3 regions of the Peribacillus sp. YIM B13481 genome follow, and region 1 is predicted to be linked to each of the others. Evidence: riboswitches for the same ligand, from Rfam matches in the RefSeq annotation. Region 1 holds a riboswitch; each other region holds the start of a gene.
The links. Region 1 has a riboswitch for preQ1 ahead of ACFX4X_RS05565 (VUT family protein). Riboswitches for the same ligand answer to the same signal wherever they lie in the genome.

Region 1 (10,639 bases):
CGACGTGCCTGTTCTGGGCGATGGAGAGATATGAGGAAGTGGAAGCGGTGACGTTTGATTATAATCAGCGGCACAGCTTGGAAATCGAATGCGCTCAAGAGATTGCCAAGGAATTGGGCGTGAACCATCATATCCTTGATATGTCGCTGCTGAACCAACTGGCACCGAATGCTTTGACGAGAAGTGACATTGCAGTGGAGGACGGGGAAGACGGGGAATTGCCGTCGACGTTCGTACCAGGGCGGAATTTACTGTTCCTATCGTTTGCCGGAGTGTTGGCCAGTCAGATTGGCGCTAAACATATTGTCACCGGTGTCTGTGAAACGGATTTCAGCGGATATCCGGACTGCCGGGATGTATTCATTAAATCGTTGAATGTGACCTTGAACTTGTCGATGGACCAGTCATTCGTGATTGATACGCCGCTTATGTGGCTTAATAAAGAGGAAACATGGGAGCTTGCCGATCAGCTTGGCGCGTTCGACTTTGTCCGCGAAAAGACCCTGACTTGCTATAACGGAATCATATCAGACGGCTGTGGAGATTGTCCGGCATGTAAGTTGCGGAAAAAAGGATTGGATGACTATGTAAGCAGACGGAAGGTGCTTTCGTGATGTACGGTTTTACTATAGTAGATAAACTCCAAAAAATAGATCAAGATATTCAGCGCAGCCAATTGAAATATACAACTAAAAGGGTCATGGTCAGTAAGGAATTTACCTTTGACGCAGCACACCATCTACATGACTATGAAGGAAAATGCAAGAACTTGCATGGCCATACGTATAAGGTCATTTTCGGATTGAGCGGGTACACGGATTCACGCGGTTTGATGATAGATTTCGGGGACATCAAGGATATATGGAAAAATGAAATTGAAATCCACCTTGATCATCGTTATTTGAATGAAACCTTGCCGCTCATGAACACTACGGCTGAAAATATGGTTGTCTGGATTTATGAAAAAATGGCCGAAGCCCTTTCATTAAAGGAATATGAGGGTGCTAGGGTCGAATTCGTTCGACTATACGAAACGCCGACAAGCTATGCCGAAGCCAGACGGGAGTGGATGGAAAGTGAGTAAACTCCCGGTTATGGAAATCTTCGGACCGACCATCCAAGGTGAGGGAATGGTCATTGGCCAAAAAACCATGTTCGTTCGGACGGCTGGCTGCGATTATTCATGTGCCTGGTGTGATTCCGCATTTACTTGGGATGGCACCGGTAAGGAAGATACCGTCCAAATGACTGCCGAGGAAATATGGGATGAGCTGAAGCGGATTGGGGGTGCCGGTTTTTCCTTCGTGACGATATCAGGCGGAAACCCGGCACTGCTGAAAAACTTAAACAGCCTGGTAGCGATCCTACATGAAAATAAAATGAAAATAGGTGTCGAAACACAAGGGAGCAGATGGCAGGATTGGTTTCTCGATATTGATGAATTGACTATTTCTCCTAAGCCGCCGAGTTCAAAAATGAACACGGACTTTACGGTGCTCGACCAAATCATATCGAACCTTGCCAATCGAAACCCTGAAAACCATGTCTCATTGAAGGTAGTCGTCTTTAACGAAGAGGATTATCAATATGCTAAAAATGTACATGGCCGCTACCCCGATATTCCTTTTTATCTGCAGGTCGGCAATGACGACAGCAGTACGGCGGATGATCGTCAATTGATCAGCGGGCTTTTGAGAAAATACGAGGAGCTAATTGATAAAGTGATAGCCGATGATGAATTGAATGATGTGAAAGTGCTGCCACAGCTTCATACTTATATATGGGGCAACAAGCGAGGCGTGTAAAGATCAGAGACAGAAGGCGGTGTGATGCGTAATCACACTGCCTTTTACATATGGAAAGCTACCTATACCTTTTGAAGGTGTGTAGCTTTGAAGGATGATGTGTATTTAAGGCCATACCCAAATAACCGATCCATTCCAATATGTGCGGTCCAAATTGACCCGATCATCATAAGCGCATCAGACTTTAGAAAAATGGCTAGCAAAATCATGAAAATGGACAGGGTATAAGTGTGAAATAGGTTATAAACCTTTGCTCCAACTCGATCATCAATTAGATAGGCCAACATGGAAACATCAGGCGATAAAATAAATAAAAGGAAAATCCACCAGCTGAATTCATATAACGAATAGATGTAAATCATCGCTAAAAGGACCATGAGTCCTTCGATATGAAGGAATTTCTTTACCATTTTCCAACCTCCCAAAATTTAATTAACCATTGGTCAATAATTTTAGTGAAAAATCAAACAATGTTCTTGATGATATTTTTCACGTGAAAATAAGCTAAACCTTTTACATCTGGATAGGATAGTTCAGAATTGATATAAAAAGTTATGAATCCGTGAAGGGAAAGGAAAATGGACCATATGGATGCAGGATTCAGTTTGTTGTCGGTTAATTCTGTCAAGGATTGGATTAGCTTTTCATAGGTTTTATTAGAATCGAATTGAAGTAACTGCTGAATTTCTTTTTCCTTGGATAAAAACATGATGGAATAATGATTCTGTTGTGTTAAACCAAACTCAATGAAGCATAATAAAATCTTTTCGATTTTTTGAGAAGGGTCATTTTCCGACATGGTGATATCATCGATTAAATGATTTAAAACGGAAAAATCCGTTTTCACCAAACTATAATATATTTCTGCCTTATTTTTAAAGTGATAATAGATGGCTCCATGGCTGCAATCCAATGATTTAGCCAATTGTCTCATTGAGACGTTCGAATACCCTAAGGTTGCAAAAAGGTTTCTAGCTTCAGTCAATACCATTTCCCTGGATAATTCTTTACCTGCCGATTTCCTTGGCGACATAATTCCACCCCCCCTTTTGTTTATTAACCACTGGTTAATTGGAATGATACCGTACTGATTTACAAATATCAAATATTAGACATTTTTCTAAATGGCTGTTTTTAAGTGAGGGTTTACCATTAAATGTAACTAGAATTTAACTATAACGTCAAACATAGTAAATGGTGAAATCATAGGATTCACTATTAACTAAATATATACTTTTATGGTAAAATGGAGGAAAACCAAGCCCATTGGAAGGGATGAATAGATGAAAAGGAAATTAGTTATTTTGTCTACAATATTCGTAGTATTTACCAGCTGTTTTTTATTCAATAAATCTTTTAATAATAAAACAAAACCTATGGAAGACATTATAATGGTGTATCCAGCAAATCGAGTAATAACAAATGAAGTGATACTCATTGGGGATGAAGCTGAGGGCAATCTACCTGATATCGATTTGAATGATGAAAAGGAATTGGAAAAATTGGCAAAAAAGCAATATGAGCAAGGTGAAAAGGGGGAAGTAATTTTTACAGAAGAAAATCAGTGAAATCACCTAACTGTAATGAGTAAACTAATGGGGGAGGCCGCAGTTATTGCTAGTTTCGGATAGTATCTATGGGGAACACATTATAGAGGGAGTTCTGGAAGAGCTGATAAAAAGCAAACCGGTCCAAAGATTGCAGGGAATACATCAGGGTGGGGCAAGTTATTTAGTTAATGAGAAGTGGAATGTCACACGATTTGACCATTCAATTGGTGTGATGTTGTTAATAAAGGCGTTTGGCGGTTCATTAGAGGAACAAATCGCGGGCTTGCTGCATGACGTATCCCATACTGCATTCTCACATGTTATAGATTTCGTTCTGGATTGTAAGGATGAAGATTATCATGAAAAGATATATGATCATGTCATTATGGAATCTGAAATCCCATTTATATTGAAGGAATATGGATATGATTGTAAAGTTATTGTTCAATCAAAATGGGAAATGCTTGAACAGCCAGCACCTGGGTTATGTGCCGATAGGGGGGATTATACTCTCCGGGATATGCATCAGTATGGATATATCACACTTGAATCCGTTCACGACTTTCTTGATCATGTAATCATAGTAAATGGAAGAATGTATCTGGATAATATTGATTCGGCGGAATGGTTTGTGAAAACGTATTACAGTGAAGTTATTGATTTTTTCATGGATCCACTTAATATATATGGCTATGATATCTTGGCAAAGACGTTAAAATTGGCTTTGGCTAAAAACCTGATCAGCCTTGATGACTTACTTGGTACAGATGAAGAAGTCATATCCTTGTTAAGCTCCACTGAAGACGATGAAGTGCAAAATCTGTTAAAAAGGATCCATGGTAACGTAAAGGTGAAAGAAGATCAATTGGACTATGATTTACATCGGAAAAATAAAGTGCGCCTGATGGATCCTTCCATCATTCAAGGAACCCAAGTGGTGAGAGCATCCAGTTTATCCGAAAAAGTGAAGAACATGGGAATTGAAGCCTATGAAAAAGCTTCGAAGGGCATGTATCTAAAAGTGATTTCCGATTGAATTTCGCGTCAAACCAAACGGAAAGTGAAAAACTCACGGAATCCATCCTTGAGTTTTTCCCGGAAACATTACCCGTAAATTTATATAGACTATCGACGACTTGTAAGCCGCTTTCTTTTAAGTGGTGGCATTTTATCGATATTCGGACACCATTAAATCGTAAAGGCTTATCAGGTACAACATAGTTAAATATTGTCAGTGTTATTGTTCTGGCAGGCGGCATGCCCAACTGCCGGTTTTGGAGATCTTTTTTCAGCTGAACCAGCAGCTTAAAAAATTAATGACGCTCTCAAATTAGTTACACCACTTTCTAAATAACCCTTTAAACAGGTTAAAGTATATACCCACCCCTCTTTTTGTCCTATCATTTTTTTTATTATTTCTGGATCGTCTTCCTTCAAACCTGATTCGTTTACTTCAATAATTGAACTTGTATTATCCAGCTCTTTTAATGTAATTGTAACGACCGTTTCTTGGGCGTTGCCTCCCCACGAATACACGATTTTCCTATTTTCCTCGACTTCTAATACATGTATAACCACTTCAGCATCGTATTCGTTATATCTCAATGTAAGCGTCCTGCCTTGCTCCCATCTTTCAGAACTCGATGAGAACCAGAAATTTCCGATTTTTTCGGGGTTTACTATGGCTTCAAACACCTCATTAGTTGGCTTGCCTATTTTAAATTTCGTAGTTATTTGAGTATCCATACTATATCAGCTCTCTTTCGATATGTTTAAATAAGTTCCAACTAACACCTAATTAACCCGATCTACATATATTGGCGGCAAGGTCCGTCCAGTTTCAAGCAAGCTCTTCAGGTTACATAGAATAGCTGGCCATCCATTATTTATGCCCTTAAAGGTATTGTCACCATATACGAAATCGGTCTCCAGTAGCTCTTCATGCGTAAGTGTTAACTTCACAGTAGATTCATCCATTGGCTGCAGTTGAAAAGTGACCCGAGAAGGATCCTCGCGGGGTGTTTCGTCTCCTGTCGTGTTCCATGTAAAAGAGAGCAGTTGCAGCGGCTCACACTTAAGTACATTTCCATGATCAGTGATTCGTCCATCTTCCAGCAAATATGTAACGGTTGCGCCTTCTTGAAAGGATGACTTGATTTGACATTCGAAGTGGTATTTTTTTGTAAATTCGCGACTCGTTAGGGCTTCCCAAAGCTTCTCTGGTGTGGTTGCGATATAAATAGGATAGACAAACGTTGGTTTTTTCATTATTCTTTTTCCTCCTCGCGTTTATACTTCTAGCATTCCTTATCAAGTCCGTGCCAAATAAAAACAAAAAGGGTTGCAATATCAAAATCGTATCATAGCTCTATCAATGATTGTCTGCTTTTTATAAACAGCCGGTCAAGCAGTTTTCTGCGACAGGAATCGGCAAAAGCCTTAAAATCAGAGGAACATTTGCTAAGTGTTAAGCTTTGGCAAAGCGGATATTGGCTTATCGAGTCTGCAAATGAAATCCATGGATTCGCACCATTCCCAGTGACCAAAACGAAATCAAACGGTGATTATTGAAAGGATATAAGCTTGAATACATTTTAGGATCAGGCCATATGGAAACTTCTTGATTTCCAACCGTTTTCAAGCTACGATAAATAAGGAAATGATAATCCGCTCCGGCGGAAGAGGTTCTAGCTACCCTCTCAAAAAAACTAAGGGGAACAGTGCTCTTTCTTAGGGTGCTGTTTTTTCTGTATAAGGAGAATGAATTAAATGTTAAGAATTCTATTTTATTTAGTATCCATCGTCACGGCGAATGTGGTTACAGCAGCTTTTGATCCATTACATTTGGGCATGTTCATCATTCCGATGGGTACATTGTTCATCGGAGGAACCTTCATCTTTCGAGATCTGGTCCAGAATAAATTCGGCCGTGCGAAAACCTATATGTGTATCGTTACCGCACTTATTTTATCTGCATGTGTTTCATTTTTATTAGGAGATACGTTATTGATTGTATTTGCTTCCGCATTATCGTTCGTGGTGGCAGAAACAGCGGATACGGAAATTTATACCCGGTTAAAGCTCCCGATGAGTTGGAGGGTGTTTTACAGCGGGATCGTTGGAGGGTTTTTCGATTCGGTGATATTTGTCGTGATTGGCCTAAGTCCACTAGGTGCTAATATATTGCCATGGGAAGCCGTACCCGCTGCGATTATCGGCCAAATCATCGTTAAAACAGTCATTCAGTCAATCGGTGCCGTACTGTTGGGACGAATCAACGTAAGACTGGAAAAGCGCGTAGTCTCCGGTTGAATTCTAGGAGGGATGCACCGATGGATGGAACCAAAAAGGAAGAAGATAAATGCTATTGCCTCGAGGCCTTTCGCGAAAAATATGGTCCGCATGTCCAAGGGGAATGTATGAAGCTCTCCTGCGCCAATTATCGGAAACATAAAGGAATAGACAAAAAAGGGCCAAATTAGGTCCTCTTTTTGCGTGACTGGAGTAACCCACTAGTAAACAGCGCGAAATCAAGAGTGTAGCATGAATTCACGAGTAAATGTGCGAAACTCACGAGTAAACGTGCAAAACTCACGTAAACAAGCCGAACCCACGAATAAACAGCGCGAAATCAAGAGTGTAGCATGAATTCACGAGTAAACGTGCGAAACTCACGAGTAAATAGTCCAAACTCACGAGTAAATGTGCGAAACTCACGAGTAAATGTGCGAAACTCACGAGTAAAAGTGCGAAATTCACGAGTAAACAAGCCGAACCCCGAGTAAACAGCGCGGAATCAAGAGTGTAGCATGAATTTACGAGTAAAAGTGCGAAATTCACGAGTAAACAAGCCGAACCACGAGTAAACAGCGCGGAATCAAGAGTGTAGCATGAATTCACGAGTAAACAGTCCAAATTCACGAGTAACCCCATAAAAAAAGGATTCCGGCACCGTTAATAATTGGTGCGGGAATCCTTTTTTATTAATTAGGCAACAAAATTTCTTCGGGGTTGGCTCCATCAATCTCCACTTTATATAGGTGATACTGTGGATCGCTTTTGCCGAATTTCTTGTCTACCATAAAGTAGACATTTTTTGAATCGCTGCTGATGACTGGGCGATCTGTGTATCCTTGAAGATGGGTCAGCTGCTTTTCGGTCTTGGTTTTGAGGTCATAGCTATATAGCTCATAAATATAGGTACTGCCTGATTGCTCATTGGAGATGGACTGGAAAATTATCGTTTTTTCATCAGGGGTAATTGTGAAATCAAAAATGTCGACATCACGTTTAGAATCTGTGACAGTTTCGACACTTGATTTGTCAAATTTCACTTTGAAAATCCGTTGATGCGTTTCAAAAATATCATCAGCCGTTTTAGCATCCGCGTCATCATCGGTTTGATAATAAGCGGCTTCTCCATCAAGGGCGACATTTAGGGAACTAAGACCATATTTCTTAAAAGAGGTTAGTTGGATGGACTCCTTTTTTTCTATATCAAACTCGTAAATATCGAGATCGTGAGGGCGGGGACCCGTGATCGGCGAGTAGTTTTTAAACGTACCGGCTCCGATATAAAAGAGAGAGCGGCCGCTTTTTGTGAAATCGAGTTCTGTGACCAGGAAGTCTGCTTTGAATAATTCACTGATTTTCTGTGATTTCATATCAAAAAGGTGAATGGAACTGGTTGAATCTTCTTCTTGGTTCTTTTTAGCTACGATAAAGGCAAGTATATCCCCTTCGTAGGAATAAGTCGGGTCGAGGATTTGTTCATCGTTGCTCAATTCAAGGACTTTTTCTTCAATGGATAATGCAGGATTATAGAGCTTTAATTGTGGTTTCCCCTTAATGTGTGTGACGTATGCAATTGTTCCTTGGGCGGATACGTCGTATTGATTGGTTAAGCCCTGCTGCTTTTCATTTTCTTCTTTTTTAAAGATCAATCCGGCGATGACAAACAATACAGTCACAATCGCAAGCGTGATCAGAATGAGATAGATGTGCATCTTTTTCATTTGAAGGACTCCTTAACGGTAGAGTATCATCATCGTAACAATAATGGCTAGAACAAGTAATACCTGAAAAACAGCACATATATTTGAAGCAACAGGAAGCTTTTTTAACAGTTTAATCTGTAGGGTATATAACGAAATCCATAAGACGGTCGGGATGAAAAATAAAAGCATAAACGGCTGGACTTCACTTGAGAAGATTAAAAAAGCATATAAGAAAAATAAGGTAACTGACAAAATCAAGATGCCGAGTGAAATATTGAAAATGTGCAGAAGTTTTGCTTTTTTTAAAGTCTTTCCACTATATCCCGGAAGAACCAAGGCTGTTTTGTAAATGAGGTAAAGAGATAGTAGGAGAATTGCTGCCATAATCAAGCTGAATAAAGGAAATAATGTGAAGTCAAGGGCGGAAGCGATTCCCCATCCATATACATAGACAAGGGCATGGGTCACTAACACGGTGTTGACCATGATTTTCCGGTTGATAGAGACTAGGAGGTTAAGTGTAAGTGAGAGTAAAGTTGCACTAGTCAGTATCGAAAAAAGAAGCCAGCCGATGTAAGCATCTCCTTTTTGGAATAGTTGCAGCGCATACACCGAAAACGTAAAAAGAATTGAAACGATGGATAAAGTAAGCATAAACTCTTTTCGGTATGGAAAGATGGCCTGCTGAATTTGACTGCCGATTTCCCATTCGTCGCCAAAAAGGATTAATGCCATTTTCTCGGCTTCTTTTGGGGTCTTCCCCTGCTTCATTAAATCATCCCGGCTCAACTCCAAATGGAGGAGCAGTTCTTCAGACATATCTTCTTTTTCTTCCTTGGTACAATCAGTTTGGTTGACGATTTTTTTTACATACTTTTCAAATGTTGTTTTCATCAGAAATCCTCCGCGCTTTTCCGAACTAAATTTTCAAGGAAGGTAAAGCTGCTGCGTTTACGTTCAAGCTCGGTTCTGCCGCTGTCCGTGATACGATAATATTTCCTTCGTCCGGATTCAGACTCTTTCCAATACCCTTCTATAAATTCCTTTCTTTCTAAACGCTTAAGAGCCGGATATAGGGTACCTTCACTGATTTCGTATTGCCCCTCGCTCATTTGCTTAAGAATCTTCGTCATTTCATAGCCATAAAGCTCTTTTTGTGAAAGAAGTGAAAGCAAAAGGAGGTCAATGCTTCCCTTCATCAATTCTTTATCCAAATAATCACCTTCTTTTATCATTTGCTTTTAGTGTAATACGATGTACATCGTATTACAAGGTGCATTTTACTTTTCTTAAAAAAAATGGTTAAATGACGATTGCTAAATAAAATCAATCATAGTAAAATGTGCTTCGGAACGGATGAGTTGTAAAGAGTGTGGTAAGGATAATAAATACATGATTTATCTGTTTGAATGAAAATACGGAATAGGATAGAAGAAATCCCACTCAAGGGGTATTAATTGATTTTTTTTTGAAAATCATTTAGATTCTATTTATCAACAAGAGCAGAAAGAAGGTCCTAGATAGATGAAAGTGAAAGCACCTGAGTCATTCACATACAGAGGTGGAAAAAGAGCTGTTCTTTTACTTCACGGGTTTACCGGAAGTACAGGAGACATGAAGAAATTAGGGAAATACCTGAATGATCGCGACTATACTTGCCACGGACCCCTTTATAGTGGGCATGGCGTATCAGCCGAGGAACTTGCTAAAACAAGTCCAAAGCAATGGTGGAAAGATGTAGTGGAAGGTTATCAATTCCTTAAAGATGAAGGCTACGAGGAAATTGCTGTTGCAGGAATTTCTTTAGGAGGATTGTTCTCATTAAAAGTAGGAATTGAACTTCCTGTAACAGGGGTAGTTGCAATGTGTGCACCGACACAAGGGAAAAGTAGCGATCGACAAAAAAAACGCTTGCTCAATTATGCACAGGCCTATAAGAAGTTTGAAGGCAAAGATGCAGACCAAATTGCTGCCGAAGTGAAGCTGTTGGAAGAAGACCCTATGACTTCGCTGAATGATATGGTGAATATAATAAATGAGACTGGTGAAGATTTAGATTTAATCACATCACCAACTCTTGTTTTACAAGGGCGTTTGGATGATCCCGACTATACGAACAGTGCTACAGCGATTTTCAATGAAGTCGATACGCAGCATAAACACTTGATATGGTATGAAAACTCTGGCCATATAATCACATTAGGTAAAGAACGTGAGCAGGTTTATGAGGATGTGTACAAGTTCTTAAATACTCTGCATTGGTCGGAGTAATAAGAGAGTTTTCTTG
Region 2 (10,760 bases), on a different contig from region 1:
CGAGGAACATTCAGAACACAGCAACATGAACATGGATCATTAAGGGTTTAACTCACATTCTACTAAACAATTAGTTTTACGATAAGGAATATTTTCCTGAAAGGAGTCACAAAAGTATGGATTACTTTGATCGATTTGCCGTACCTCATCCAAGTCCTGCGATTTATGCATCCATGGTTGCCATTGGCCTAACTATGATTGCGCTTGTTGCCGGAATTACCTATTTTAAAAAATGGGGTTACTTATGGCGTGAGTGGTTAACAACGGTTGACCATAAACGTATTGGTATCATGTACATCTTGTCAGCACTACTTATGCTCTTCCGTGGTGGCGCAGATGCTCTATTGATGCGTGCCCAAACGGCTATTCCAAATAACGGCTTGTTGGATGGACAGCATTATAATGAAATTTTTACAACACACGGGGTTGTCATGATCCTGTTTATGGCGATGCCATTTATCATTGGGTTAATGAACATTGTTACACCATTACAAATAGGGGCACGTGACGTAGCATTCCCACGTCTAAACGCAGTAAGCTTCTGGTTATTCTTTATGGGGGCAATGCTATTTAACATCTCTTTCGTAGTCGGTGGTTCTCCTGATGCAGGCTGGACATCTTACTTCCCGCTGGCAAGTAACGATTTCAGTGAATCAGTAGGTTCGAACTATTACGCGATTGCAATTCAAATAGCTGGTATCGGTACATTACTGACTGGTATCAACTTTATCGTAACCATCTTGAAAATGAGAGCACCTGGCATGAACTTAATGAAAATGCCAATGTTCACATGGTCTATCTTGATCACAAACTTTATTATCGTTTTCGCTTTCCCTGTATTGACAGTGGCACTTGCGTTAATGACAATGGATCGACTATTCGGAACTCAGTTCTTTACGATGGCTAATGGCGGTAGCGATATGCTTTGGGCAAACTTGTTCTGGGTTTGGGGACATCCTGAAGTTTATATAGTTATTCTTCCGGCTTTCGGTATTTACAGTGAAATCATTTCGACTTTTGCACGTCGTAACCTGTACGGGTATAATTCGATGGTTATCTCTATGGTAGCTATTTCTACACTATCCTTCGTTGTATGGGCTCACCATTTTTATACAATGGGTCACGGTGCAATGGTTAACGGTATCTTCTCGGTTACCACAATGGCAATTGCTGTTCCGACCGGTGTTAAGATTTTCAACTGGTTGTTCACACTTTGGAAAGGTAAAATCGTTTTTACCGTCCCAATGTTATACTCTTTAGCTTTCATTCCGATTTTCACTCTCGGTGGGGTAACTGGGGTTATGCTTGCCATGGCAAGTGCTGACTACCAATACCATAATACAATGTTCTTAGTAGCTCACTTCCACTACGTTTTGATCCCTGGTACTGTATTTGCCGTACTTGCTGGTTTTACGTACTGGTGGCCAAAAATGTTTGGTTTCATGTTGAGCGAAAAGATAGGGAAATGGTCGTTCTGGTTCATTACAATCAGCTTTAATGTAACATTCTTCCCGATGTTCATAACTGGTTTAGATGGGCAAGCACGTCGTATGTATACGTACTCTGAATCAACGGGCTATGGTCCATTGAATTTGCTCTCTTTCGTTGGAGCAATTGGCATGGCAATAGGTTTTGCGCTTATTGTGTACAATATCTATTGGAGTACTCGTTATGCATCAAGAAATATTTCAAAAGATCCATGGGATGCACGTTCTCTAGAATGGGCTACACATACACCAATTCCAGAATACAATTTTGCAATTGTACCTACAGTTGATTCTACAGAAGCATTCTGGGATTCTAAGAAAAAGGGCTTTAAATTATTTGGTGGTAAAGTAGAAAAGATTCATATGCCAAATAACAGTGGCGTGCCGTTTATCTTGAGCTGTATCTTCTTCGTTTGGGGCTTTGCAATGGTATTCAGCATGTGGATCATTGCAATCATTGCCACACTTGGTATCTTTGCTTGTATGGCTCACCGTTCATTCGAAAAAGACCACGGACGTTATATCTCCGTTGAAGAGATTGAAGAAACTGAAAATAAATTGCGAGGTGCTAAGTAATGAAAATAGATAACTCGCTGCCACTAGAATATAGCACGGAAGAAAATCGCTTAAAGATTTTTGGATTTTGGATTTTCCTGGGGGCAGAAATAGCTCTTTTCGCTACACTGTTCGCCACTTATTTTGTATTAGTTCATGGTACTGGAAATGGTCCTACAGGGGACGAACTCTTTAAAGTACCAACCCTAATGCTTCAAACAATTTTTCTTTTAACCAGTAGTTTTACCATTGGTCTTGGAATCAATGCAATGAGACTTGGTAGACAGAAAGCAATGCTTGGTTTCTTTATTATCACCCTTATTCTTGGTTTAGGCTTTTTGGGAGTCGAAATCTATGAATTCGTGGAGTATGTACATGAAGGAGCAACCATTCAAACAAGTGGTTTCTTATCTAGTTTGTTTGCGTTACTAGGTACGCATGGAGCTCACGTTACACTTGGTTTATTCTGGGGAACTTTCATCATTCTGCAGATTAAAAAACGCGGTATGACTCCAGAAACTACAAACAAAGCTTTCATCTTTTCTCTTTACTGGCATTTCTTAGACGTTGTCTGGATTTTCATCTTCAGTTTCGTCTACCTGAAAGGAATGATGTAATATGAAAGAATTATTCCCACGGGGCCAAGTTATGGGATTTGCTTTTTCACTAGTCCTGACTTTGGTTGCACTATCAGTTATAGTGTATGATCTCTCACTTAAAATGGCTTTAATCATCCTACTTGTTACAGCCTTCATGCAAGCTGCACTTCAATTTGTTATGTTCATGCATGCAGGAGAGTCTGAAGATAAAGCATCGATTTACACAAACGTTTACTACGGATTGTTTGTTGCATTGGTTACAATTTTCGGTACAATGCTAACAATGATTTGGGGATATCAATAATCCATTCCTGCAAAACTGGGCGTCTTGATGACGCCCAGTTTTTTTGTATTCAAATTATGGTGAGCGTAAAATTACATACATTCAATTCACTGCATTATAGAAGTTTGTATTGATAAGAAAGAAGAGGGGTTAGGAGAGGCAAATACTGTGATGGAAAATAATTAAGTATCTCCTTAATTTATTGTGTATCCTGTATTATAATGGGGTACGGTGGACTTTTTGCATTTAGATATATTGAAAATGAGACTCAAATTCAAACGTGATATTGGATATATCTATAAAAAATAATTTTAGCGTAAACAAAAAGATCCATTTTTGAAATTAGATGATCAAGATGATTAAGTTAGTATAAAGTTTTTATATTCACCAATAGTTAAACGTTAATAGAACGGACACATTTCCTAAGAAAAGCTTTCCGCTCTTTTGATATAATAAGTGATATAGTAGTTAACTATGCCTTAGCGGAGATGATGAATATGACATTGCCGGTTTTGATTTTGACAATTATCATAAGTTTGATTAAATTATTAGTTACCTGTCTTCCAACAGATGCAGTGAATTGGATTCTCAGCAAATTTGAAATGCATTCAGAACTTAGTGATGCGAATGCCACCGTAACCTTTGACGGAAAACGGTTGGAAGGTGAAGAAAAAACTCAAGTTATTAATTATTTCAACAAAGCTAAATTTTTGAAAAAGAATCATATATTTCCGGGTAACGAACAATTATTTTTACATCCAGAGAACAGTGGGGCTCCATTAGTCATTGATACTAAAAAAGGCAAGAAGGATGTTAGGTTATTTTTGTACATTTACAACGACCACGTGGATGTAGTTAAACAGTACAAGAAGAAAGTAGTTGCGTATAGTCTGCTCTCCAATAGCCTTCAAGAACGTTCAATGCCATTAATAAGGGATGTAGTTTAAAAGGAACATAAACAAAGTCGCTCTTTTTTTCTGATTCAGATTGAGAGTTTAATGTTCACAAACTGACGCATTTAAATTGGTATCATATGAAAAAAGCTATTAAAAGTGGATTTAGGGGAAAATCGTTATCGAGGAGTTCTTTGAATAGAACAAAATTCATTAGAATACTATAAATGAAATACAATAAATCTGGATTTAAATGCGAAAAGTAATTTTGATGATTATGTCTAAAAGGGTAATAAAAAAAGCAGGTATCTAAAGCGATGCCTGCTTTTTTAAGCTTTCCATTGTTTTTCCACTTGATTAAGGGCTTGTTGTAATATTTCTTCTTGATTAGTACCTGGTTTAGTAAGGACGTTAGTTTGATAAGATTTTCCTTGGAAATCAACTGTTACTGTAACTTTTACCATTATACATCTTTCCTTTCTTGGTTCAGTAATGAGGTGGTTGTACCTACTTCTTTTATACCCGTAGGGGAAGACTTTTCAAACATTGCGAAGTAGCAAAGTGTGGAGATCTAATATTCAAAATTATCTGATATTTAGAAGGGGATGTCAACACTTTTTTTTGACAGACTCCATTTCCTGATTTATTTTTAGGCTGTTTTCACATACTTTGTTGCTATTTACCAGGTAGTGAGTTGTGGTTGATTTCCCTCCAGATGCTCGCTTTCCGCGGGGCGGGCGGTGAGCCTCCTCGGCGTAAACGCCTGTGGGGTCTCACCTGTCCCGCTGCTCCCGCAGGAGTCTCGCACTTCCGCTCCAATCAACCTTAAATAGTTTCGTTTTAAAAACAACAATCTTTACGAAAAGAACCTATTTTTATGTGTACAAGGCTTGTGTATTGGGGTCAGACCATACCCTTTTTTTGCGGCTATATAAAGACGACCTGGCTTGTGTGCGTATAACAGCCAGGTTGTTTTTGTAAAATTAACTATTCATATTTTAGTTAAGATAATTCCGATTAATGCTGCAAGTACGCCGGCAATTTGATAGGATTTAAGTTTTTCTTTGAATAAATAACAACCAGCGAATACGACAACTAAACAGTTCAGGCTGACGACAGGGAAGATGATGCTGGCGATTCCAGTATTTAATGCAAAGAAATAACATCCATAGGCTATGATGCTTAATAATCCTACGAGTGATCCAATTTTCACTTCCATTAACTTAATCTTCTCATTCTTGATGGCTAATGCCGAAATGAGATAAAGTGTTCCGCCACCATACATTGATACTAGGATATCAAGGGAGTTTAAATGAAGACGGGTTGATGTCGTCATTAAGATACCTAGCACACCAAATGAGAAAATCGCAAATAATGTGTGCATCATCCAAGGTAAATATTGATGATTGCCCTTAGCATTAGGTGTATACTGAATGACAAGGGTAGCGAGCAGCATGCAGACAATTCCGCTCCACTGCAGCGAAGAAATATGCTCATGAAAAATTAATGCAGCACAGAGGATGGGAAATATTGCATTTGCTGCGATCAGTGGTGATGTCAAACTTGCCGGCCCTTTTTCAAAGGCGCTTGCCATCTGGATATTACCGTTAGCGTTCAGTACACCAATGGCTCCACCAAGCAAGATGGATAGCCAGTTAGTAGTCAAACCATCTACAAATCCGCTATATAAAAGTGCCATGATGAAGGCGGTAAAATAAAAGAAAAATTGGATATGTACCTTTGAGTAACCCTTTCCGCTACTCCATTTAAAAATGCTGTTATTGATTCCGAAACATAAACTGGTGATAAGAGCCGCAAAAATCCACATTGCTTTAATCTCTTCCTTCATGTAGGATAAACTTCTTCTACATTTTAAGCCGAATACGTGTAGGAATCAAACTAAAATAAAAAGTAGATTGACAGATTAAATATTTTTTTCTATATTTACTATGACAATTTTAAAATATTTCCCGATAAACGGGAGAGGTTCATAGCTTCACCCTCTTAAAAAAACTATGGCTTTGATTTTTTTTGCGAATCAACCATATCTTTGAGGAGATATGGTTTTTGTTATATAGAGGCCCATTTTATGAATCTCCCCTGACAAACGTGGATGAGGAGGACTTTTTATGTCTGGAAGAAAAGAAGAAGAATTAAAAAAAGATATCACACTGCTTGGGAATCAAGGGACAAAATATACATTTGACTATGCGCCTGAAATTCTGGAATCATTCGATAACAAGCATCCGAACCGGGATTATTTCGTCAAATTCAATTGCCCGGAATTCACTAGCTTATGTCCAATAACGGGCCAGCCGGACTTTGCGACCATTTACATCAGCTATATTCCAAGTGTGAAGATGGTGGAAAGCAAGTCATTGAAACTTTATTTATTCAGCTTCCGTAATCATGGTGATTTCCATGAAGACTGCATGAACATCATCATGAATGATTTAATCGAGTTGATGGATCCCAAATATATTGAAGTCTGGGGCAAGTTTACACCTAGGGGCGGAATTTCCATCGATCCTTACACAAATTATGGTAAACCAGGTACGAAGTATGAGGAAATGGCGGATTACCGCTTGATGAATCATGACTTATACCCGGAAACCGTGGATAATCGCTAATGATTAGAAAAAGACAACTGGCTTATGCCGTTGTCTTTTTTTTGGGTTTTTGTTATTCTCATTCAGTAAACTCACTATTTTGTATTTTTTAAAAACACAAATGTCCTCCTGGAACGGAATTACCACTTGATTGTTTCGTGAAAAAACGTAATAATAGGAAGAGTTAATTTTGACAGAATATTTTCAAAAATAGGGGATGTCGTGATGAAAGTTGCAAAGTTTGGCGGAAGTTCACTTGCGTCAGGAGAACAGTTGAAAAAGGTATTCGAAATTGTAGTTGCTGATCCAGAGAGGAAGATTGTTGTCGTTTCGGCTCCAGGGAAACGCAATTCAAATGATATAAAGGTGACGGATCTATTGATTGAGGCTGCGGAACAGCAGCTGCGCGGGGATAACGGAGAGCATTTGATAGAAGATGTGGTATCCCGCTATGCGAGCATTGCTGAAGAGCTGGATATATCCGAGGAGGTCATCACTGGGATTCATGGAAATCTAAAAGCACTGTTGCATGGAGACCAATCTAACCCGAAGCGCTATTTGGATGCTTTAATGGCCAGTGGCGAGGATAATAATGCGAAGCTGGTTGCAGGTTATTTTCAAAGCCGTGGTGTAGAGGCTCAGTATATAAATCCAAAGAAGGCTGGCTTGATCGTAACGGATGAAGATGGATTTACCCAGGTGATGCCAGAATCGTATGATCGGTTATATGCTCTACGTGATGAGCCAGGAATCGTAGTATTCCCAGGGTTCTTCGGATACACGTTAGATGGTGAGGTTTTAACATTCTCAAGAAGCGGTTCCGATATTACGGGTTCGATTCTTGCGAATGGGGTCAAAGCCGATTTGTATGAGAACTTTACGGACGTGGATGCCGTTTATGCGGTGAATCCAAATGTGGTTTCCAATCCGAAGGGAATCAGGGAATTAACCTATCGTGAAATGCGGGAGCTTTCTTATGCCGGTTTCTCGGTATTTCATGATGAGGCGTTGATTCCTGCATTCCGTGCGGGAATACCAGTCCATATACAAAATACAAACAATCCGGCTGCACAAGGGACCCGCATTGTAAGTTCACGGGATAATACGAATGGGCCGGTTATTGGGATTGCAAGTGATAAAGGATTTTGCAGTATTTACATTAGCAAATATTTGATGAACCGGGAAGTTGGTTTTGGTCGGAAACTGCTGCATATCCTTGAAGATTACGGAGTTTCGTATGAGCATATTCCATCAGGCATCGATGATGTGACACTTATTCTAAGGCAGGACCAGATGGAGGGTGAAACCGAGAAGAAAATCATTTCACGAATCAAGAAAGAGCTACATGCCGATGAGGTGAATGTGGAGCATGATCTTGCTTTGATCATGATTGTAGGTGAAGGAATGCGTCATAATGTCGGTACAACGGCAAGGGCGTCAAAAGCGCTGGCCGAAGCAAAGGTGAACATTGAAATGATCAACCAAGGCTCTTCGGAAGTAAGCATGATGTTCGGTGTGAAAGGGCACAGTGAAGAGACGGCCATTCAGGCCTTATATCACGAATTTTTTTGAGTAAGAGCGTTTAGGGACCTCCTTGAAAAGGGAGGTTTTTTTGGATATGAATTGTCCCCGCCAATAATAAGTTGAACTCCATGATTGTGAAAAACGAATGATGGAAAACAATTAAGTTCGAGTGAATAAAAGACGCGCCGAGGGTAGCGCGTCATGTTTAGTTCAGGACCCATTTGTCCTTTAAGAATAATATCCTTGAGACAGTAAAGAAGAGGATGATCGAGACAATGAGGGAGCTGGCTGTCAGGAAGATATTCTGAATATCAATCACACCATATATCAATTCTTTAAAGAGTGCGAAGATGTTTAAAATCGGCAGCAGGAAGTGCTTGTTTGTTAACTCATGTAAACCTGTGCCTCCTAAAAACAATGTCGGCAAAATGACGAGCATAGTAATGGGCGATAAATAGTTTTGTGATTCCTTTACAGTTTTCGAAATGATGCTTGCGGATATGATTCCCCCTTACAAGTTTGGACATGAAAATATAATTTAGATCACGGCTGTTCTCTTCTATATAAAGCGATTCCAGCTTCCCTTTATAAATCAGTTCCCCTTTATGCATCATTGCTACAGAGTCACAGAGCAATGTTACTTCTTCCATGATATGGCTTGAAAAAGACGTTCCCCTCTCATCTTTGCCTTTAAAGGATCATGACGTTGTGGCACTGATAGGGAATGTCCTCGCAAATGCGATAGAAGCTGCTGCATCATGGCAGGAGGAAAGAAGGGAGATAGCCCAAATTACGCTCCATTTTTATAAGCGGAGTGGTATGTACCTATTATCATGCAGTAACAGTTGTCTGCCAGTACCTAATCCCATTCTGGACGGACTGTTTGAAAAATACGGTCAAACCACGAAATGGGGGCAGCATGATGGGATGGGTACGAAAATCATCGCTAATATCGTGAAAAAACATCAAGGATATTTGGATTTCACCTATAAAAGTGAAGAATTCAACTTAAAAATTAAGGTGCCGGCTATTAAATAATCATCTTTAAGGGGTTATTATAAGTGAAAAACAACATTTGCCTGCGTTTTGCTCTTAAATATAAACGGAAAGCCTCCAAATAGAAGATTGGAGGCTTTCCTTTTATATCAGTCCATAATTGTCAGGAGTTGATCGATAGCGTTCCTTGGCCGCGGGGAAGGGATCATATCGGGATAGCCGACGTGAAGGCTGCCGACGATCTTCTCTCCGGGTTTCACGCCTAAAGCTTCACGAAACTCGATGCTGTGTATCATGCCGTATGTTTCCCATATCAGCCCGATTCCTTGTTCCCAGGCAAGCAGGCTGAAATTCTGGATCAAGGCACTTGTAGCCGCATAATCTTCTTCACGTGTCATAGGATTCGGATTCTCTTCCATGATCACCGCGACAAACATCGGTACATCTATAAGCTTATTATATCCTCGCTGTCCGGCTGCTTCTTTCTTTTCCGGGTCCTTCTCTTTGCCTGCCATGAAAGCACGGGTTGCCTCTGCGAGTTTTAATCGGCTATCACCATGCACCACGACAAAGCGCCATGGTTGGGTAAGTTTATGGTTCGGTGCCCATGTCGAAGTTTCCAATAGTGATCGGATGATATCAATAGGAACAGGAATGTCCTTAAATCGTTTGATGCTGCGCCGTTCTTTAATGATATCTTCAAGTTTCATGATCATCCTGCTCCTTTATATAAGTAAGTTTGTTAGTTTTTTAAAAAAATAATCCCCGGCTGCCTAATATGCTTCCAACGTGAATAAATACTTGAATAAAGAGGGGGCAATATTCCAGTGAACTGCATTCGCTAATGAGCATATAATTTTTACTAGGCACAGAGAAGCCGGGGCGACATTGTATCTATGTACAATATCAAAAAGGTACGATATGAGATTATCGTAATTGTTTATCAAATTTCAGAGATTGATAATGAAATTGAAAATCATTATCAATTAGAATTTTCGCCTACTTCCTGTTATTTGTCAAGGGTATTTATTAAAAAAATCAAGTTATTTACCAATCCTTTAAATCAGTTAAAATCTTTTAAATAATCTGTATAAAAATGTATAATGAGAGGTGAAAAGATGCTATCTACATATGAAGAATCGAAGGGTGTCATAGATGAAAAAACTGGCCTCATTTCTTAAGCCATACTGGCTCTTGATCATTCTTGCTTTATTCTTGATGATTGTTGAGCTCGGTGTAGAACTGTTACAACCTCTATTTATTGCTAAAATAATTGATGATGGCATTTTACAGAAAGATTTATCGGTAGTGATTAAATGGGGAAGTGTCATGGTTGGACTTTCCATTTTTTCATTTATTGGCGGGATCGTTAATTCCTTTACAGCATCACATGTAAGTCAGAGCTTTGGACATGATGTAAGAAAAAGCCTTTTTGGTAAGATACAGGCGTTTTCTTTTGCGAATTTGAATAATATCCCGACTTCATCGTTGATTACAAGGATGACGAATGATGTGACCCAGCTTCAAAATACGGTTTTCATGGGCCTTCGTATCATGGCAAGGGCGCCTTTGATAGTAATCGGGGGGGCGATAATGGCGATTGCGGTCGATTTGAAACTCTCCCTTGTTTTGGTCATTTCGATTCCGGTTCTTGTTTTCTTCCTGGGATGGGTTATGAAACGAGCGGCTAAGCTGTTTAAGCTCGTACAGAAAAAGCTCGATAATGTCAATGGGGTCATGAGGGAAAACCTGACAGGCATGCGCTTGATCAAGGCCTTTCTTCGTAAGGAGCATGAAATCGGACGGTTTGACGA
Region 3 (10,760 bases), on a different contig from region 1:
TGCGCTTCAATGATTCGGCAGCTGACTGTCAATCCTAACCCTGTTCCTTTTTCTTTAGAAGAATAGAAAGGTTCACCAAGATGCTTTAACCGTTTTTTTTCTATCCCGCTTCCATTATCTTTGATGGTAATGGAAAGGTTATTGTCCATGCGCTCGAAATCAATCAAAATGTGATCGGCGGATGCCTCCATTGAATTCTTGAGCATGTTTATGAATACTTGTTTTAATTGGTTTGCCTCACATAACAGAAGCGGTATTTCGTTTTTAACAGATATTGATATTTGGGTGGGGTACGAGTCCGCCTCTGGTTTCAACAATGTTTTGACATCATTCATCAGTTCGATGATTTGATGTTTGCTGAATGGAAGTTCCTGTGGTTTTGCCAGAACGAGTAACTCGCTTACAATTAGATTGATCCGGTCCAATTCACTTAACATAATCGTGTAGTATTGTTCATAGGGATGGTCGCTCTTTTTAAGCAGCTGGACGAAGCCCTTTAAAGAAGTCAACGGGTTTCGTACTTCGTGGGCTACACTTGCGGCTAGCTCGCCAACTATCGACAATTTTTCGGTTCTTCTCAAGCGTGCTTCGGTTTCTCGAATTTGAGTGACCTCTTTAGCATAAGTGATGATCCCGACCAAATCTTCGCCAACCATCATCGGGACAAACGTACATGAAAGTAAGATGGACTTCCCGTACTTCGTTATGAATTCTATATCTTTCCCTTTTTTGATCCCCTTATGGTTTTCCATGACATATTGGCAAGATGTACGGATTAAATCCGCATCTTCTGCTGAAAATTTCAAATTAATGAATGAGGCACCATGTATTTCTTCTTTTTGAAAGCCTGTTACCGTTTCAAACCTTGGATTTACGGTCGTGATCAATCCGTTTAAATCAAGCATCAGCATCGGATAAGGATTGTGTTCAAACAATGATTTATAGCGTTGTTCACTATCGAATAATTGTTTCTCCGCGACAACCCTTTCAGAAATATCCCTGCCAATGACGACTAAGCCTTTTCGTGAACCATCCTCATTGAACAGAGGAACTTTGATTGTATCAAAGGTCTTGTGATTGCCGTCGGGAAGAGGGATGATTTCCTCACATCTTGTGATTTCCCCTTTTACCCACGTTTCTTCATCGGAACCTTCACAGTATATCAACGCCTCTTTATAAAATTCGGAGTATTCTGCGAGTTCTCTGTCTTTTTTTCCTTTATAGTCTACATGCTCCAATTGAAATAATTGCAGCCCGAAGGCATTGGATTCAAGCCATCGGCCATCACCATCCTTGAAGTTAACGAAATCCACCATTGAATTGATGAGGGTACGCCGACGTTGTTCCGCTTCTTTTAATTGTTTGAATTCTTCCCTTTTAGCTAAGTAAAGGTATAAGATCAAGCCTATAGATAAAAGGAAAAAAATGCCTTCCGCTCTTTGAAGTTGAATGAAGAACTCTTTGTTATGGATATTTGTAGTTAAAAAATAGTCGAACACGACTAGTGTAAGAATCCCGGATAGGATATAAATTGCTAAAATGGAGCGTTTGGACATGGAGATTCTCCCTGATTTTAAGACATTTCAAAGGTAAAATTACATACACATTTTAACAAACTATCGAAAAAAAATATATGCAGAATCCTAAATAAAAAAACAGGGGCCAATGCGGTCACCTGTTTTTTCTGAATAAGGATAGTTTCTTTTTCTTTTTTGCACGCTTATAGATAATGAAAAATAGTAAGAAAAGGAGTGCAAGTGCAGCTAGCGTATATTGGTTCATTTCAACGGATAGGAATCCATATGGGATTAGAGATAGGAAGAAAAAGTATATAAGGTTGCCTAGTGCCGTAGCAAATAAAAAATCCTTGAAAGTGACGGTGCTGACTCCAGCTGCCAAGTTAATTAAACTTGTTGGGATAAGCGGGAAAATCCTGCCGGTAAAAACGTACATGAAACCATGCTCTACAACAGTTTCTTGCCACTTTTTGCCCATCTTCTTTAAAAGAAGTTCCTGAAACCAGTTTCTTGCTGCATAAAAAATAAACCCTGACGCAACAACACTTGTAAACCAACTCCATAGGTAGCCATATATGAATCCGAATATCGTGACATTGATAGTCAGGAGCAATATTAAGGGGATGATTGTAAATGAATTTTGGACAAACATCAATACGAATGTCACAATAAATGTAAGCAATAAGTTTTCCATCAATATGCCAATAACTGAATCCAAGTCACTTTTCCAAATCAAAGTAAATAATTCTGCATTTAAAAAAATAAATAATACCATTACCAATAGACCGGTTAAAGTCAGGACTTTTTTCAAAGGGTCACCACCATTCTGACTAATAGTTTATCATTTTCAAGTTCATTGGTGAAAAAAGAGCTGTCGCATGATGCAGACAGCTCTGTTTACATTATAGTGGGTTAACGACGCGAAGATTCCTTTATAGCCACTTTTCAAACTGAATTCTTTTGTTCATTCCATAAATAATTGGCGCACCAATCAAGAGGACAACGAACTCACCAACAGCCGTGGTCATCCAACTTAACCAGAATGGTAAGCCAAAGGCAAGGTTCAGTTCAATTGCAATTAAGAACATTGTGAATGTGAAAAAGATAATCGTGGCGATCATTCGTCCTTTAATGCTTTTTATGGACCGAGATACAAAAATGACAAGCAATAAGGCGAGTACGGATTGCCCTACCCCGAAAATCAAATCAAATGGCACCATCGGCGAAAAAAGCAGATTAGATATGAAGACGCCGCCCACGATACCGTAGATATACTTTTTATTGAATACAATCAGATGATTCAACATTTCCGGTACACGAAATTGGAACATCTCAAAAGCAATTGGTTTAAACACCAATGAGACCGCCACATACAAGGGAGCCAATAACCCGTTTATCACGAGTGTACGAACATTCATTTTACTCTCTCCCTAGTTTTTTATCGTGGGATGGTTACGAACCACGTTAAGGCTTTTGCCCGAAGATTAATAGTATCTCATGTAAGCTTGTTTGGTCAATTTGTAAAGAATGGTTGTATTTATAAGGCAGGGGAAGTCCAAAAGGATTTTGATTTATTGTAATGAAGGATGATATTATTTTTGTATGAACTTCAAAGGAGTGAAAATTATATGTGTATCGAGAGTGTCAAAAGCCATTTTAAACAATGGGACCGGGAAGGCGATGTAATGGAGTTCGAAACATCGAGTGCTACGGTGATTGAGGCAGCAGTTACCATCGGCGTTATCCCAGCACGGATCGCTAAGACTCTTTCCTTTAGGGGGGAAGGTGAACATGCTATTTTGGTTGTAGCGGCAGGGGACGCAAAAGTGGATAATAAGAAATTTCGTCAGGTGTTCGGATTCAAAGCACGAATGTTATCACCTGAGGAAGTGCTCGAACAAACGGGCCATGCCATCGGAGGAGTTTGCCCATTTGGACTTGCAAACGATCTAGATGTTTTTCTTGATGTATCAATGAAGCGCTTTGAGTCATTGTTCCCGGCATGCGGCAGTACGAACTCTGCAATAGAACTTACACTCGCGGAATTATTTGAATATTCAGGAGCAAAGGGTTGGGTGGATGTTTGTAAGGCTTGGGAAGGAGAGGGGAATGAGGAAACGGCGGTAGGCAATGCTGTTGATGGCATTTGATTTATGGTGCCAAAAAGATCCAGATGAATGGGATTGAGTCCACTTAGTGGACTTTATTTATTGATGACATGGACATTTTATTATTCAGTTAGCGGTTAAAGCCTTATAAACTTGTTCGAATGCGATTGCTCCAAAACTTTGAAGAGGCAATCGCTCTTAAAGCGGTTCGTGATTGGTAAAACGTGCAGAAAGTTCATAAGCGGAGGATGAAAGATGTTAATTGGAAGCCATGGAAAAAGCAATAGCAGCTATCTTAGTCTTAAAACTCTTTATGAAGAAAATATTACGGTAAAGAGCATAGCCCAGGAGCTTGAGTTTTGCCATAAAAACGATCTGGCGCTGGATATCCAGAAAGCTCTGGAAAAAAAGAATTTTGATATATTGGCAGTGCAAGATCAAGGAGAAATCATCGGATATATAGATAGGGAAGAACTAGGTGAAGGGAGCGTTTCGGAATATTTAAGAAATTTTTCACCAAGGGAAATGGTTTCGGATTCAACCCCTTTGATCCAGCTTCTCCATATTTTTAAGAATAAAACAAGGGTGTTCGTATTGGAGAATAATTCAATTAAAAAGTTGATCACCCATGCCGACCTTCAAAAGCCTCCAATCAGGATGCTCATATTCGGATATATTACCTTATTGGAAATGAGGATGAGCGATATCATCATGGATAGATTTGGCGATGGCACCTGGCATCCAATGATCAGCGAAGACCGTTTAGAAAAAGCAACCGAATTATATAGGAGGAGAATCGATAAAAATGAAGATATCAATTTAATAGAGTGCCTGCAAATCAGTGATAAATTCGACATCCTACATAAGGATAAACAACTGAGGTGTTTCTTCCAAATCCCTTCAAAAAGTAAAGGGAAAAAGGATGCAAATGCCATCCGGAAATTACGTGATAAGATTTCCCATGCTAATGAACTGGGTCTGGACATGTCGTGGATGGAAATCATTGAGGTTGTCGAGTCCTGTGGCCAACTGCTCGAAATCTCTGAATCCTATCAGTATGAAAAATAAGGATCCGGCTATCATGCTGGTTCTTTTTTATCGTTTAGATCCAGACAGAAAAAAACTGCCCATATCAGGCAGTTTCCCCGTAAACTCAAAACTCCGGTAGTTGATCCAGGTTATTTTCTTTTATCCCATCGGGCTCACTCCGCAATATGTCACGGCCATATTTATGAAAGACGTCAACATTGGCCAGGTTGCCTGCTTTGGCTTCCGAAAGGGCAGTGGGGTAGTCGAGCTCGCGGCCGGAGTCCGTCTTGATGGCGATAATATTGTCCTCTTCATTTTTCCTTACGGCGATGATTTCTTCTTTTCCAGCTGAATCAAGTTGGTTTGCTTGCGGTGTTCCTTGCTGTTTATAGGATTCATAGGCTTTTTCAAATTGGTCCATGTTTTAGACACCTCCTATTTATAGGGTGAGCTATTTGGTCTGCAATATACAAACCGGATTTCGTCCGACTTGAGCCGTTAATTCGTCCAGAAGTGCCGACTTTTCGGCACTTTTTTTTAGTGAATGCTGTTGTCTTGGCCTTTTGAAGTGGCATGGCACTTGCATCTTGTATGTGTGGTAGTAAAAAAATATCCACTTAATTAAGGGAGGAATATGAATCATGAATGTAAAACAAGGGGAAAGCACTTTCAATGCAAAACAACAGATTAGGACAATGAAGGCAGCAGTCGTCAATGAATTTAACCAAGAACTTGAGATTAAAGAAGTACCCATCCCAGACTTGGTTTATGGTGAGATATTAGTGAAAATTAAAGCATGTGGCGTGTGTCATACCGATTTACATGCGGTACATGGCGATTGGCCAGTTAAACCTAAACTTCCGCTTATCCCTGGACATGAGGGTGTAGGCATTATAGAAAAGGTGGCAGAAGGCGTAACTTCCTTGAAAGTAGGTGACCGTGTTGGGATCCCATGGCTTTACTCGGCCTGTGGCGATTGTGAGTATTGTCTGACTGGAAGGGAGACGCTTTGCTTGGATCAACTGAATGCAGGCTATTCCGTGGACGGGGGATATGCGGAATACTGTAAAGCACCTGCCAAGTATGTGGTGAAGGTTCCTGATGGGCTAGACTTTGCGGAAGTTTCACCGATTTTCTGTGCGGGTGTAACGACTTATAAAGCACTTAAAGTATCAGAAGCGAAATCTGGTGATTGGGTAGCGATCTATGGAATTGGCGGATTGGGACATGTTGCCCTTCAATATGCGAAAGCGATGGGCTTTAATGTCATTGCTGTCGATATTCAAGATGATAAGCTTGATCTGGCAACGGAGCTGGGGGCGGATTTCACTGTTAATGGGCTTAAGACTGATCCTGTACAAGCCATAAAGGATAAAGTTGGTGGTGTGCAGGCAGCCATTTCTGTAGCAGTTACGAAAAAGGCATTCGAACAGGCATACAGTTCAGTCAAGAGGGGCGGGACACTGGTCGTAGTTGGACTGCCGAATGATGAACTTCCAATCCCGATTTTTGATACAGTACTAAATGGGGTAACTGTAAAAGGGTCAATCGTAGGCACGAGAAAAGACTTACAGGAAGCTGTTCAATTTGCTGCAGAGGGAAAAGTAAGAACAAATATTGAAACAAGAACACTTGATGAAATCAACGACGTGTTTTCGATGATGGAAAAAGGAGAAATCAACGGGCGCATCGTATTGACTTTAGAATAAGAACAAAAGGAGGATGCCATAGAAAAGGGCATCCTCCTTTTTTGTATTTTTGTCTTATGTCTGGTTCTTCTCATTTAATATATAGCGCAGTTTCCTTATGGATATCTGCAAGCGTTTGGCAGCTTCATTCCGGTTGCCGTATGTTTTTTTCAGCGCCTGCAAGACGAGTTCCTTTCCAATTGTGGATTGAAGCTGTTTGATTTCTGTAAGGATTTCTTCAAGCATCAGTTCATCTTTCTCATTAAAGTCAGCCACCAGCTTTTTTCGCCACTCTTCAAGAAGGTTTTCAGTTGCCTCAGTCTCATTCGGAGGCTCTTTCTTGTTCGGAGTAATCTGGCTGTTAGTTAGTGAGATATCATTGGCGGTTATTTCTGACTTATGGTCTGCGAGAGTCAGCGTCCGCATGACCACATTAGATAGTTCGCGTATGTTGCCTGGCCAGTTGTGTTGCTGTAACTTTTCAATGGCTACATTGGAAAAAGAGATATCTCCCTGACCATTTCTCTCAATCAAATGCCGGACAAGCAGGGGAATATCCTCTTTACGTTTCCTTAAAGGCGGGATTTCTAGAGTCACAACGTTCAGTCGATAAAATAGATCTTCCCGGAATGTTTTTTTGTCAACTGCCTGCTGCAGGTTTTCATTGGAGGCCGCCACTAAACGGGCGTTCGTCCGTAATGTCCCGCTACTACCAACCCGCATGAATTCCCGCGTTTCCAAAACTCGAAGTAATTTGACTTGAATGGCCGGACTTGCATCAGCAATTTCATCAAGGAAAAGCGTCCCGTTCCCTGCAATTTCGAAAAAACCCTTTCTCAGTTGGGTCGCTCCGGTGAAAGCCCCCTTTTCATGACCGAATAATTCGCTTTCAAGCAGGGATTCAGAGATCGCTCCACAATTGATGCCGATAAAAGGACCATGGTTACGGGGGCTGGCTAAGTGGATGAAGCGTGAAAGCACTTCTTTGCCGCTTCCGGTTTCTCCTTCGATTAATACATTGACTGATTTTTGGGCAACCTTGAAAGCCGTTTCAATCAAACTCTTCATTAAAGTACTTTCACCGACAATTAGTCCTGATTCCTCGGCTAGCTTATGGATGAAATGTTGATTCAAATCTTCATTTTCATTCAATAGGTTGTCAATCTGCCTTTCCAATACTTCAATATCCGCAAAGGGTTTTTCCATAAAATCACTCGCGCCAAGTTTCATTGCATCAACAGCGGTCTTTACGGTGCTGTATCCGGTCATGATCAGTACCTTGCAACGCGGCTGTTGTTGTTTTAAATGCTGCAGGAGGGAAAGGCCATCACAATCCGGAAGCTTCAGGTCTATCATTGCTACATCAAAACGCTGCTGATTCCAATCGATTTCATGAAAATCCTTCCCGCTGTTCACAACTTGTACGAGGTAACCTTTCATCGTAAAAAGGCGGGAAAGAAAAGTCCCAACTTCTTTCTCATCGTCTACCACAAGTAACTGAATCACCTTATCATCCCCTTTCCTCTTCTGCTTGTAAGGGAAGCCTCAGGAAAAAAGTGCTTCCTTTTCCTGGCGTGCTCGAAACGTCGATCTTGCCTCCGTGGTCTTTGGCGATGCCAAGGCTTACAGACAGCCCCAAACCTGTACCTTTTTCCCGATCTTTAGTCGTATGAAAGGGATGGAATATGAAGGGCAGGCGGTCTTTTTCAATCCCTGTTCCGTTATCAATCACCTGAATCACCATGAACTCGTCTTCTGAATAGGTAGTGATCGCAATCGATTTTTCAGATAGAGCGGACTCATCCAATGCGTCCTTTGCATTCAATAGCAAGTTGATGATGATCTGTTCTATCTGAGGCTGGCTGCCCTTTATGAACGGAAGGTCTTCCTGAAGGGAAAGATGGAGGGAAATTTGTTTCTTCCCAAGTTGAAACTTCAAAAGGTTCAGAACCTGGTGAATTGCTTCGTTAACAGAGTAATAGTGGAATCTATACTCATCCTGCCTTGAAAAGGTAAGCAGGCTTTTCACTATTTGCCTGCATCGGTCACCACAAATCTTAATATCGTTCAATAGCATATAGTCCAGATTGTCCTGTGGGGTTTTCCGTAATAAAATCTGCGAGTTACCAAGAATGGCCGTTAATGGGCTATTCAATTCATGGGCAATCCCTGCTGCCATTTCACCAATCGCCCCAAGTTTACCGGCATGTAATAGCTGGACTTCCATTTGTCTTCTTTCAGTGACATTTTTATAATAAGCAATGACCCCATATACTTGATGCTCCTTATTCTGAATCGGGTAGGCATGCATTTCCAAGATGGTATCATGCTGAAGGAGAATTTCCTGAAATCCTGGTATATTAAATGAAAAGGTATCTTGAATAAGAGATTGGGATGCTTCAATTAAAGGAACCAAGTCGGAAAAGTCCCGGGCAGAATCATTGGATTGATAGACAGATCCTTTGTGATCAAAGACGATGATCATATCTTCAACTGCCTTGAACGTATCCTCCCACTCCTGTTTGGAATGAAGAACTTCCTTATAAAGCTGGGCATTCTCCAAAGTCAGTGCAAGCTGATTGGATAGTTGCTCAAGAAAATCCAGTTCATCTTTATGCCATGTTTTCTTTTTCTTCCTGCCGAAAGTCCAGATTCCGATTTTTTTACTTTTTCCGTACAAAGGGACTAATAGAAGTGTTTCAATTTCAAGGGATATTAGACGTTCTTTTTCTGGGAAGTCCGGTAACCGTGTAACTTCCACCTGAATGGGCTGCTTGTCTTTCAAGACGGACGAGAAATCCTGAAAAGGGTGTAACAGGTTATTGGAATCCATTTCAAGTTCGCAGTGACCATTGGGGCAGATATGAAGCAGGGCAGGTTCTTCCTCATACAATATGACAAAATGACTGTCATCGAATGTAATGAGCTGCTTGAGTTTCGCAATGACATTTCGGAGAATTTCCTGGATGTCGATTTCAATATTCATATTTTTAGTGATGTCATTCATAATTTCAAGCTGCATATTTTTCTTCTTCAACTGATCCACGGTTTTCTTAAGTTCCGTGTAATACGTTTTTTTTGAAGATTTCACACCTGTCATTAAATCTATCAATTCAAGTTTATTCATGCCTTTCACCTCTTAAAGGGCTGTAAGAAGCAGCTGATTAATCTGTTCTAATGACATATCACGAGGATTTGTGATCATGCAGGCATCCTCAAGTGCGGTCATCCCTATGGGTTCTATCATTTCTTTCGTAATGCCGACATCACTTAAACTCTTGGGAGCTCCTATATCCTGGGATAATTCCCTTACGAAGTGAACGGCTGCCATTCCAGCTTGCTGCTCGGTCAATGCCCGTGTATCGATGCCCATGATGTCTGCCATCTCGCTGAATCGCCTTGGTGAGGCAATTCGATTGAAATCCATGACATGGGGAAGCAGTATCGCATTGATTTCACCATGCGGAAGAAGGTATTTTCCGCCAATTGCATGTGAAATGGCATGGGCCGCTCCCAAAATGGCATTGGAAAAAGCTAGTCCAGCTTGCAGACTCGCCATTGCCATCGCTTTTTTTGCTTCCTCATTATGCCTGGATGCTACAGAGGGGCGTAAGTGACGGGAAACGATGGACAACGCGTTTTTAGCTTGTACATCGGTCAACGGTGTCGCAGCGATAGAAACGTAGGATTCAATGGCGTGGGTTAAAACATCCATTCCAGTAGCCGCGGTCAAATCCGGTCCCAAGGTGGTTAAGGTACCAGGATCGACTATTGCAATATCGGGGACGAGTGATTTTGAAATGATCGTCATTTTTTTCTCGCGGAATGAATCGACGATCACCGAAAACTGAGAGACCTCTGATCCTGATCCTGCCGTAGTCATAATCATCACCATGGGTGGAAGGGGAGAGTGGACTTTATCAACACCTTCATAATCACTGATGATGCCACCATTCGTAGCTAAAAGGGCTACCCCTTTGGCGACATCCAAAGCACTGCCTCCTCCCAAACCAATGATGGCATCGCATTCTTGGTCATTAAATGCCAAACAGCCGGCTTCAATCTCCGTGTCTTTCGGGTTGGTCGTCATTTCAATGAAGGTAGCAAAGGCAAGACCCACTTCTTGGCAGGATTCAATGACTTTATCTAACCAGCCAGCATTGGCAACACCGGAGTCGCTGACTATCAACGCCTTTTTGGCACCCAACCGCAAGCAGGCCTCGCCAGCTTGTTCTATCGAACCTTTTCCAAAAATTACTTCCGGCATCACAAATTTAGTTATCGACATCTTTGCGCCTTCTCCCTATAAAAATTCAATTTCTCTTGTATTATTTTCCCGAAAAAGAACGAAAATCCTGTTTGGATACCAGGTTTTTTATATAATATGACAAAATATCAAATGATTGAGGACTTTTGTT

Region 2: another riboswitch for preQ1. It lies ahead of queF (preQ(1) synthase); the one in region 1 lies ahead of ACFX4X_RS05565 (VUT family protein).
Region 3: another riboswitch for preQ1. It lies ahead of ACFX4X_RS12485 (QueT transporter family protein); the one in region 1 lies ahead of ACFX4X_RS05565 (VUT family protein).

The regions. Positions count from the first base shown of each region.
Region 1 is NZ_JBHZPE010000005.1:93,679-104,317, forward strand. It holds gene queC (7-cyano-7-deazaguanine synthase QueC) at 1-614, shown strand, start outside; gene queD (6-carboxytetrahydropterin synthase QueD) at 614-1,084, shown strand; gene queE (7-carboxy-7-deazaguanine synthase QueE) at 1,077-1,805, shown strand; gene ACFX4X_RS05535 (DUF4260 domain-containing protein) at 1,868-2,215, opposite strand; gene ACFX4X_RS05540 (TetR/AcrR family transcriptional regulator) at 2,269-2,838, opposite strand; gene ACFX4X_RS05545 (hypothetical protein) at 3,089-3,373, shown strand; gene ACFX4X_RS05550 (HD domain-containing protein) at 3,420-4,391, shown strand; gene ACFX4X_RS05555 (SRPBCC family protein) at 4,661-5,101, opposite strand; gene ACFX4X_RS05560 (SRPBCC family protein) at 5,150-5,623, opposite strand; PreQ1 riboswitch class I at 6,031-6,073, shown strand; gene ACFX4X_RS05565 (VUT family protein) at 6,125-6,667, shown strand; gene ACFX4X_RS05570 (TolB family protein) at 7,339-8,370, opposite strand; gene ACFX4X_RS05575 (permease prefix domain 1-containing protein) at 8,383-9,246, opposite strand; gene ACFX4X_RS05580 (PadR family transcriptional regulator) at 9,246-9,566, opposite strand; gene ACFX4X_RS05585 (alpha/beta hydrolase) at 9,877-10,623, shown strand.
Region 2 is NZ_JBHZPE010000025.1:8,658-19,417, forward strand. It holds gene qoxA (cytochrome aa3 quinol oxidase subunit II) at 1-43, shown strand, start outside; gene qoxB (cytochrome aa3 quinol oxidase subunit I) at 117-2,063, shown strand; gene qoxC (cytochrome aa3 quinol oxidase subunit III) at 2,063-2,659, shown strand; gene qoxD (cytochrome aa3 quinol oxidase subunit IV) at 2,661-2,945, shown strand; gene ACFX4X_RS14955 (YfmQ family protein) at 3,422-3,871, shown strand; gene ACFX4X_RS14960 (BA3454 family stress response protein) at 4,147-4,281, opposite strand; gene ACFX4X_RS14965 (DMT family transporter) at 4,809-5,666, opposite strand; PreQ1 riboswitch class I at 5,795-5,840, shown strand; gene queF (preQ(1) synthase) at 5,947-6,447, shown strand; gene ACFX4X_RS14975 (aspartate kinase) at 6,652-7,998, shown strand; partial or broken gene ACFX4X_RS14980 (ABC transporter ATP-binding protein) at 8,457-8,618, opposite strand; gene ACFX4X_RS14985 (GHKL domain-containing protein) at 8,599-8,988, shown strand; gene ACFX4X_RS14990 (nitroreductase family protein) at 9,096-9,662, opposite strand; gene ACFX4X_RS14995 (ABC transporter ATP-binding protein) at 10,102-10,760, shown strand, end outside.
Region 3 is NZ_JBHZPE010000018.1:22,325-33,084, reverse strand. It holds gene ACFX4X_RS12495 (PAS domain S-box protein) at 1-1,556, opposite strand, end outside; gene ACFX4X_RS12490 (TVP38/TMEM64 family protein) at 1,672-2,328, opposite strand; gene ACFX4X_RS12485 (QueT transporter family protein) at 2,450-2,935, opposite strand; PreQ1 riboswitch class I at 2,942-2,986, opposite strand; gene ACFX4X_RS12480 (YbaK/EbsC family protein) at 3,146-3,667, shown strand; gene ACFX4X_RS12475 (hypothetical protein) at 3,881-4,693, shown strand; gene ACFX4X_RS12470 (DUF3892 domain-containing protein) at 4,779-5,075, opposite strand; gene adhP (alcohol dehydrogenase AdhP) at 5,350-6,363, shown strand; gene ACFX4X_RS12460 (sigma-54-dependent transcriptional regulator) at 6,418-7,848, opposite strand; gene ACFX4X_RS12455 (sensor histidine kinase) at 7,853-9,469, opposite strand; gene ACFX4X_RS12450 (iron-containing alcohol dehydrogenase) at 9,482-10,630, opposite strand.